Linked DNA regions of Streptomyces hawaiiensis. Each later gene encodes a partner of the first gene's protein in a complex. Links are inferred from orthologs where the notes say so. Each region holds a gene or a part of one and is shown on either strand. Other genes may lie near its edges. The genes, in order: secA and secY.

Region 1 (3,732 bases):
AGGTGAACATGGAGCCGTCCGCCCAGCCGTCCGGGACCAGTTGTTCCGTAAAGTTCAGGGCGTGCTCACGCAGGTAGGGCGAGGGGATCGTGGTCCAGCGCTGGATGTCGGAGTCCTGGCAGGCGTCGTACACCGCGTCGGTGTCCCGGGGGCCCACCGTGCGCAGCAGGAGACGGTCCGTGGTGAGGGTGACGGGGTCCATCGGCCGATTCTGCTCGGAGGCCGGTCGCGATGTCATCCTTTTGCCGTGGGTGAGTGGATGGTCACGCGTTGTGCAATTCGATGGAAGGGCGCGGCACTATCCGAAGGGGCCGGACGTTGTCCCCTTTGAAGCAGACGAATCAGAATTGAAGCAGCGGACGGTCGCCGTCGCAGCAGACCCTCCCGGCGCGGTGGGGTCCTCGCATACGATGGCCGTTGCTCAGTAAGTCAAGTGGTAACCGACCGTCCCAGGCCCGACCGGCAAGGAGACCAACCCCCGTGTCCGTCCTCTCGAAGATCATGCGTGCAGGCGAAGGCAAGATCCTGCGCAGGCTGCACCGCATCGCGGACCAGGTCAACTCCATCGAAGAGGACTTCGTCGACCTCTCCGACGCCGAGCTGCACGCACTCACCGATGAGTACAAGCAGCGCTACGCCGACGGCGAGACCCTGGACGACCTGCTGCCCGAGGCTTTCGCCACCGTCCGCGAGGCCGCCAAGCGCGTCCTCGGCCAGCGTCACTACGACGTGCAGATGATGGGTGGCGCCGCCCTGCACATGGGCTACGTGGCCGAGATGAAGACCGGTGAGGGCAAGACCCTCGTCGGCACCCTGCCGGCGTATCTGAACGCTCTGTCCGGCAAGGGCGTCCACATCATCACGGTCAACGACTACCTGGCCGAGCGCGACTCCGAGATGATGGGCCGCGTCCACCGGTTCCTGGGGCTCGAGGTCGGCTGCATCCTCGCCAACATGACGCCGGCTCAGCGCCGCGAGCAGTACGCCTGCGACATCACGTACGGCACGAACAACGAGTTCGGCTTCGACTACCTGCGCGACAACATGGCGTGGTCCCAGGACGAGCTCGTCCAGCGCGGTCACAACTTCGCCATCGTCGACGAGGTCGACTCCATCCTCATCGACGAGGCCCGTACGCCGCTGATCATCTCCGGCCCGGCCGACCAGGCCACCAAGTGGTACGGGGACTTCGCCAAGCTGGTGAAGCGCCTCAAGCGCGGCGAGGCCGGCCAGCCGCTCAAGGGCATCGAGGAGACCGGCGACTACGACGTCGACGAGAAGAAGCGCACGGTCGCCATCCACGAGTCCGGTGTCGCCAAGGTCGAGGACTGGCTGGGCATCGACAACCTCTACGAGTCGGTGAACACCCCGCTGGTGGGCTACCTGAACAACGCCATCAAGGCCAAGGAGCTCTTCAAGAAGGACAAGGACTACGTCATCATCGACGACGAGGTCATGATCGTCGACGAGCACACCGGACGTATCCTCGCGGGCCGCCGCTACAACGAGGGCATGCACCAGGCGATCGAGGCCAAGGAAGCGGTGCCGATCAAGGACGAGAACCAGACGCTCGCCACGATCACCCTCCAGAACTTCTTCCGCCTCTACAAGCGCCACGACCACAACGGCAAGGAGCAGCCGGGTCTGTGCGGCATGACCGGTACGGCCATGACCGAGGCCGCCGAGTTCCACCAGATCTACAAGCTCGGTGTGGTGCCGATCCCCACCAACCGGCCGATGGTCCGCAACGACCAGTCGGACCTGATCTACCGGACCGAGGTCGCCAAGTTCGAGGCGGTCGTCGACGACATCGAGGAGAAGCACCGCAAGGGGCAGCCGATCCTCGTCGGCACGACCTCCGTCGAGAAGTCCGAGTACCTCTCGCAGCAGCTCAGCAAGCGCGGCATCCAGCACGAGGTGCTCAACGCCAAGCAGCACGACCGGGAGGCGACGATCGTCGCCCAGGCCGGCCGCAAGGGCTCCGTCACGGTGGCCACCAACATGGCCGGCCGTGGTACGGACATCAAGCTCGGCGGCAACCCCGAGGACCTCGCCGAGGCGGAGCTGCGTCAGCGCGGCCTCGACCCCGAGGAGCACATCGAGGAGTGGGCGCACGCCCTGCCCGAGGCGCTCAAGCGGGCCGAGAAGGCCGTCCAGGCCGAGAAGGACGAGGTCGAGAAGCTCGGCGGGCTCTACGTGCTGGGCACCGAGCGGCACGAGTCGCGGCGTATCGACAACCAGCTGCGCGGTCGTTCCGGCCGTCAGGGCGACCCGGGCGAGTCCCGCTTCTACCTCTCCCTCGGTGACGACCTGATGCGTCTGTTCAAGGCCCAGATGGTCGAGCGCGTGATGTCGATGGCGAACGTCCCGGACGACGTGCCGATCGAGAACAAGATGGTCACGCGCGCGATCGCCTCCGCCCAGTCGCAGGTCGAGCAGCAGAACTTCGAGACGCGTAAGAACGTCCTGAAGTACGACGAGGTCCTCAACCGTCAGCGCGAGGTCATCTACGGCGAGCGGCGCCGCGTCCTGGAGGGTGAGGACCTGCACGAGCAGGTGCAGCACTTCATGGACGACACCATCGACGCCTACGTCCAGGCCGAGACCGCCGAGGGCTTCCCCGAGGACTGGGACCTCGACCGGCTGTGGGGCGCCTTCAAGCAGCTCTACCCGTGCAGCGTCTCGATCGAGGAGCTGGAGGAGGCGGCCGGCGACCGGGCCGGGCTGACCGCCGAGTTCATCGGCGACTCCATCAAGGACGACATCCGCGAGCAGTACCAGGCGCGTGAGGATCAGCTGGGCTCCGAGATCATGCGTGAGCTGGAGCGCCGGGTCGTGCTGTCGGTCCTCGACCGCAAGTGGCGCGAGCACCTCTACGAGATGGACTACCTCCAGGAGGGCATCGGCCTGCGCGCCATGGCGCAGAAGGACCCGCTGGTCGAGTACCAGCGCGAGGGCTTCGACATGTTCACCGCGATGATGGAGGGCATCAAGGAGGAGTCCGTCGGCTACCTGTTCAACCTGGAGGTCCAGGTCGAGCAGCAGGTCGAGGAGGTCCCGGTCGAGGACACCAAGCCGGTGGCCGACCTCGAGAAGCAGGACGCGGTGCCGGCGCAGGCGGGCTCCCGGCCGGAGATCCGCGCCAAGGGGCTCGACGTCCCGCAGCGGCGCAACCTCCACTTCTCCGCGCCGACGGTCGACGGCGAGGGCGGCACCATCGAGGGCGACTTCACCGAGGACGGCGAGCCGGTGCGCTCCGAGGCCGACGGCCTGACGCGTGCGGAGCGGCGCAAGCAGGCGCGGAGCCGGGGGCGCCGCAAGAAGTGACGGTCGCCGAGGCGCCGTAGCGGTTCGAAGGGCCGGACACCCGAGGGTGTCCGGCCCTTCGGTCTGGGAGCAGCCGCACACCAACTCAGACGGCCACAGCAGGCCTCAGTCGGACTCCGGGCGCGGTGGGCGGGGGCCGCCCAGTTCCACCGCTGTGCAGCGCCAGCGGAGGTCCTGGCCGAGTTCCAGGCGGAAGGCCATGGCGCGCAGCCGGTCGCCGGCGCCGATGCGGGCGAAAGCCTCGATCGCGCCCGGGCGGGGTTCGAAGTAGCCGATGTCGCGGACGACGGGACGGACACCGCGGGTACGCAGCGGGCCGCGTTCGGCCAGCCAGGCCAGCTCGTCGTAGGCACGGCCGCGGGTGTGGCGGAGCATCGAGTGGACGGGGCGGTGGCCGCTCAGCAC
Region 2 (3,160 bases), 1.7 Mb from region 1 along the record:
TGAGGACGACGTCGTCGGACGGGATGCCGTGGACGACGACCTCGTTCACCGACGTGCAGATCGTCGCCGGGAAGCCGCCGTAGCCGAGGAAGTTCGGCTTGGCGTTGTGCTCGGCGAGGACCTTGCGGGCGACCTCGTCCAGATCCTTCGTCGTGGCCCCGGGTACGGCGGCCTCACGGGTCGCCGCGTGAATGGCGGCGACGACCAGCCCTGCCTCACGCATCTTGGCGATCTGCTCGGGGCTCTTGATCTGCACCATGGGGGCTACGGCCTTTCTGGACCTTCGGCGACAACGAACGTCTTCAACGATACGGGGCCGCACGCCCGACCCCGCCCACACAGCAGCCGCGGCTCCCCGAGGGGAACCGCGGCCGTAGCTGCGTACGGACGACTACTTGTCGCCCTCGCCACGCTTCAGCGCCTCCATGGCGCGCGTCGTGACGTCCTCCACCTTGCCGAGCGCCGAGATCGTGACCACCAGGCCCTGGGCCTTGTAGTAGTCGATGATCGGCTCGGTCTGCGTGTGGTAGACCTCCAACCGCGTGCGGACCGTCTCCTCGGAGTCGTCGTCCCGCTGGTACAGCTCGCCGCCGCAGACGTCGCAGACGCCGTCCTTGGCCGGCTGCTTGTACGTCACGTGGAAGACGTGCGAGGAGTCGTTGCGGCAGATGCGGCGGCCGGCGATGCGCTTGACCACCTCGTCCTCGGGGACCTCCAGGTCCAGCACCGCGTCGAGCTGCATACTCTCGGTCTCGAGCAGCTCGTCGAGCGCCTCGGCCTGCGACACGTTGCGGGGGAAGCCGTCCAGCAGGAAACCGTTCTCGGCGTCCGGCTGCTCCATGCGGTCCTTCGCCATCGCGATCGTGACCTCGTCGGGCACCAGGTTGCCCGCGTCCATGTAGGACTTCGCCAGTTTGCCGAGTTCCGTCTGCCGGCTGATGTTGGCCCGGAACAGGTCGCCCGTGGAGATGTGCGGGATCGACAGGTTCTTGGCCAGGAACGCGGCCTGCGTTCCCTTACCGGCGCCCGGCGGCCCGACGAGGACGATACGCATCAGCGGAGGAACCCTTCGTAATTGCGCTGCTGGAGCTGGCTCTCGATCTGCTTCACCGTCTCGAGACCGACACCCACGATGATCAGGATGCTCGTCCCACCGAACGGGAAGTTCTGATTTGCCCCGAAACCAACCAACGCCATCGTCGGTACGAGAGCGATCAGACCCAGATACAGCGAACCCGGCCAGGTGATCCGGTTGAGCACGTACGACAGGTACTCAGCGGTCGGCCGGCCAGCCCGGATGCCCGGGATGAAGCCACCATACTTCTTCATGTTGTCGGCGACTTCCTCGGGGTTGAACGAGATCGCCACGTAGAAGAACGCGAAGAAAACGATCAGCAGGAAGTACGTGGCGATGTAATACGGGTGGTCGCCCTTGACGAAGTGTTGCTCGATCCAGGTCTTCCAGCCCGAGGTGCCTCCGGCGAACTGAGCGATCAGCGCCGGGATGTAGAGCAGCGACGAGGCGAAGATGACGGGGATCACACCCGCCTGGTTCACCTTCAACGGGATGTACGTGGACGTACCGCCGTACGAGCGGCGGCCGATCATGCGCTTGGCGTACTGCACCGGGACGCGGCGCTGGGCCTGCTCGACGAAGACCACCAGGCCGACCATGACAAGGCCGACCAGGATGACCGTGCCGAACTCGATCCAGCCGCCGGCCAGGGAGCCCTGCGTCTTGATGGCCCACAGGGCGGACGGGAAGGTGGCGGCGATCGAGATGAACATCAGGATCGACATGCCGTTGCCGATGCCGCGGTCGGTGATGAGCTCACCGAGCCACATCACGGCAGCCGTACCGGCGGTCATGGTGATGACCATGGTGATGGTGACGAAGATCGACTGGTCCGGGACGATCTGGCTGGCCACCGGGCAGCCCTGGAAGAGAGCGCCGCTGCGGGCGGTGGCGACGAGGCCGGTGCCCTGAAGGATGGCGAGGGCGATCGTCAGGTAACGGGTGTACTGCGTGATCTTCGCCGTACCGGCCTGGCCCTCCTTCTTCAGGGCTTCCAGACGCGGGATCACCACAGTCAGCAGCTGCAGAATGATGCTCGCCGTGATGTACGGCATGATGCCCAGCGCGAAGATCGTGATCTGCAGCAGCGCGCCACCGCTGAACATGTTGACCAGGCCGAAGATTCCCTGGTTGGCCTGGGCGTTGTCGATACAGGTCTGGACGTTCCGGTAATCGACGCCTGGGATCGGTACGTGCGTACCGACCCGGTAGACCACGATGATGCCGAGCGTGAAGAGCAGCTTCTTGCGCAGGTCGGGCGTCTTGAACGCCCGGGCGAACGCGGTGAGCACGGTGCCTCCTGCGACCCCCGCGCAACTGCGTCAAGGGTGACGGTCTTGAGGTTCGACGAATAGGTAACGGTCAACTGCCGCTCAGAGTGCCCGAAGTGAAGCACCCAGTGAAAAGTGGGCAGTGCAGGCCACCTTACCGGCGAGCTGCCGCCCTAGGAACGACCAACCGGGGATACCCCATTTGTGGGGTATCCCCGGTCGGGATCGCTCAGGTCATCGAGACGCCTGTGGGTTCAGACGAGCTCGGTGACGGAACCGCCGGCGGCGGTGATCTTCTCCTTGGCGGAGCCGGAGACGGCGTCAACCGTCACCTGCAGCGCCACGGTGATCTCGCCCTGGCCGAGGACCTTGACGAGGCTGTTCTTGCGAACGGCCCCCTTGGCCACCAGACCCTCGACGGTGACCTCGCCACCCTCGGGGTAGAGCGCGGCCAGCTTGTCGAGGTTCACGACCTGGAACTCGGTCTTGAACGGGTTCTTGAAGCCCTTCAGCTTCGGGAGGCGCATGTGGAGGGGCATCTGCCCGCCCTCGAAGCGCTCCGGAACCTGGTAACGGGCCTTCGTGCCCTTGGTACCACGACCGGCCGTCTTACCCTTCGACGCCTCACCACGACCGACACGGGTCTTGGCGGTCTTGGCGCCCGGGGCGGGACGGAGGTTGTGGATCTTGAGCGGGTTGTTCTCCGCCATGATCAGTCGACCTCCTCGACCGTCACGAGGTGGCGGACGGTGTGCACCATGCCGCGGAACTCGGGGCGGTCCTCCTTGACGACCTGCGTGTTGATGCCCTTGAG

Evidence for each region.
Region 2: the proteins of secA (region 1) and secY are in contact, whole or in part, in a crystal structure (PDB 3DIN), measured with the Thermotoga maritima proteins. The link is inferred for Streptomyces hawaiiensis from one-to-one orthologs. Residues at the interface, in WP_004082002.1 of Thermotoga maritima: Glu261, Ala262, Arg263, Lys300, Ala301, Arg302, Thr303, Ile304, Ile305, Leu323, Tyr324, Asp325, Pro326, Val329, Ser330, Tyr333, Ile336, Lys340, Phe345, Val349, Glu363, Phe364, Tyr374, Ser375, Gly376, Gly377, Glu393, Ile395, Thr482, Ser483; in WP_004081795.1 of Thermotoga maritima: Glu108, Gly109, Glu110, Glu111, Ala236, Glu237, Arg238, Arg239, Ile240, Thr241, Ile242, Gln243, Tyr244, Ala245, Arg246, Arg247, Val248, Thr249, Gly250, Arg251, Arg252, Val253, Tyr254, Gly256, Ala257, Ser258, Thr259, Tyr260, Leu261, Pro262.

Annotation. Positions count from the first base shown.
Region 1 is NZ_CP021978.1:3,531,597-3,535,328, reverse strand. What follows is about bases 108-3,527. They hold secA (preprotein translocase subunit SecA), read left to right. Parts: upstream 108-480; coding sequence 481-3,327; downstream 3,328-3,527. Other genes in these bases: CEB94_RS16120 (Rv3235 family protein), read right to left, coding at 3,433-3,527; CEB94_RS16130 (GNAT family N-acetyltransferase), read right to left, coding at 108-202. In the rest of the region: more of CEB94_RS16130, read right to left, coding at 1-107; more of CEB94_RS16120, read right to left, coding at 3,528-3,732. UniProt on the Escherichia coli protein: Required for protein export, interacts with the SecYEG preprotein conducting channel.
Region 2 is NZ_CP021978.1:5,258,718-5,261,877, reverse strand. The notes cover bases 211-3,058. They hold secY (preprotein translocase subunit SecY), read right to left. Parts: upstream 2,368-3,058; coding sequence 1,054-2,367; downstream 211-1,053. Other genes in these bases: rplO (50S ribosomal protein L15), read right to left, coding at 2,601-3,056; CEB94_RS24425 (adenylate kinase), read right to left, coding at 392-1,054; map (type I methionyl aminopeptidase), read right to left, coding at 211-259. Also shown: more of map, read right to left, coding at 1-210; rpmD (50S ribosomal protein L30), read right to left, coding at 3,059-3,160. UniProt on the Escherichia coli protein: The central subunit of the protein translocation channel SecYEG. Consists of two halves formed by TMs 1-5 and 6-10.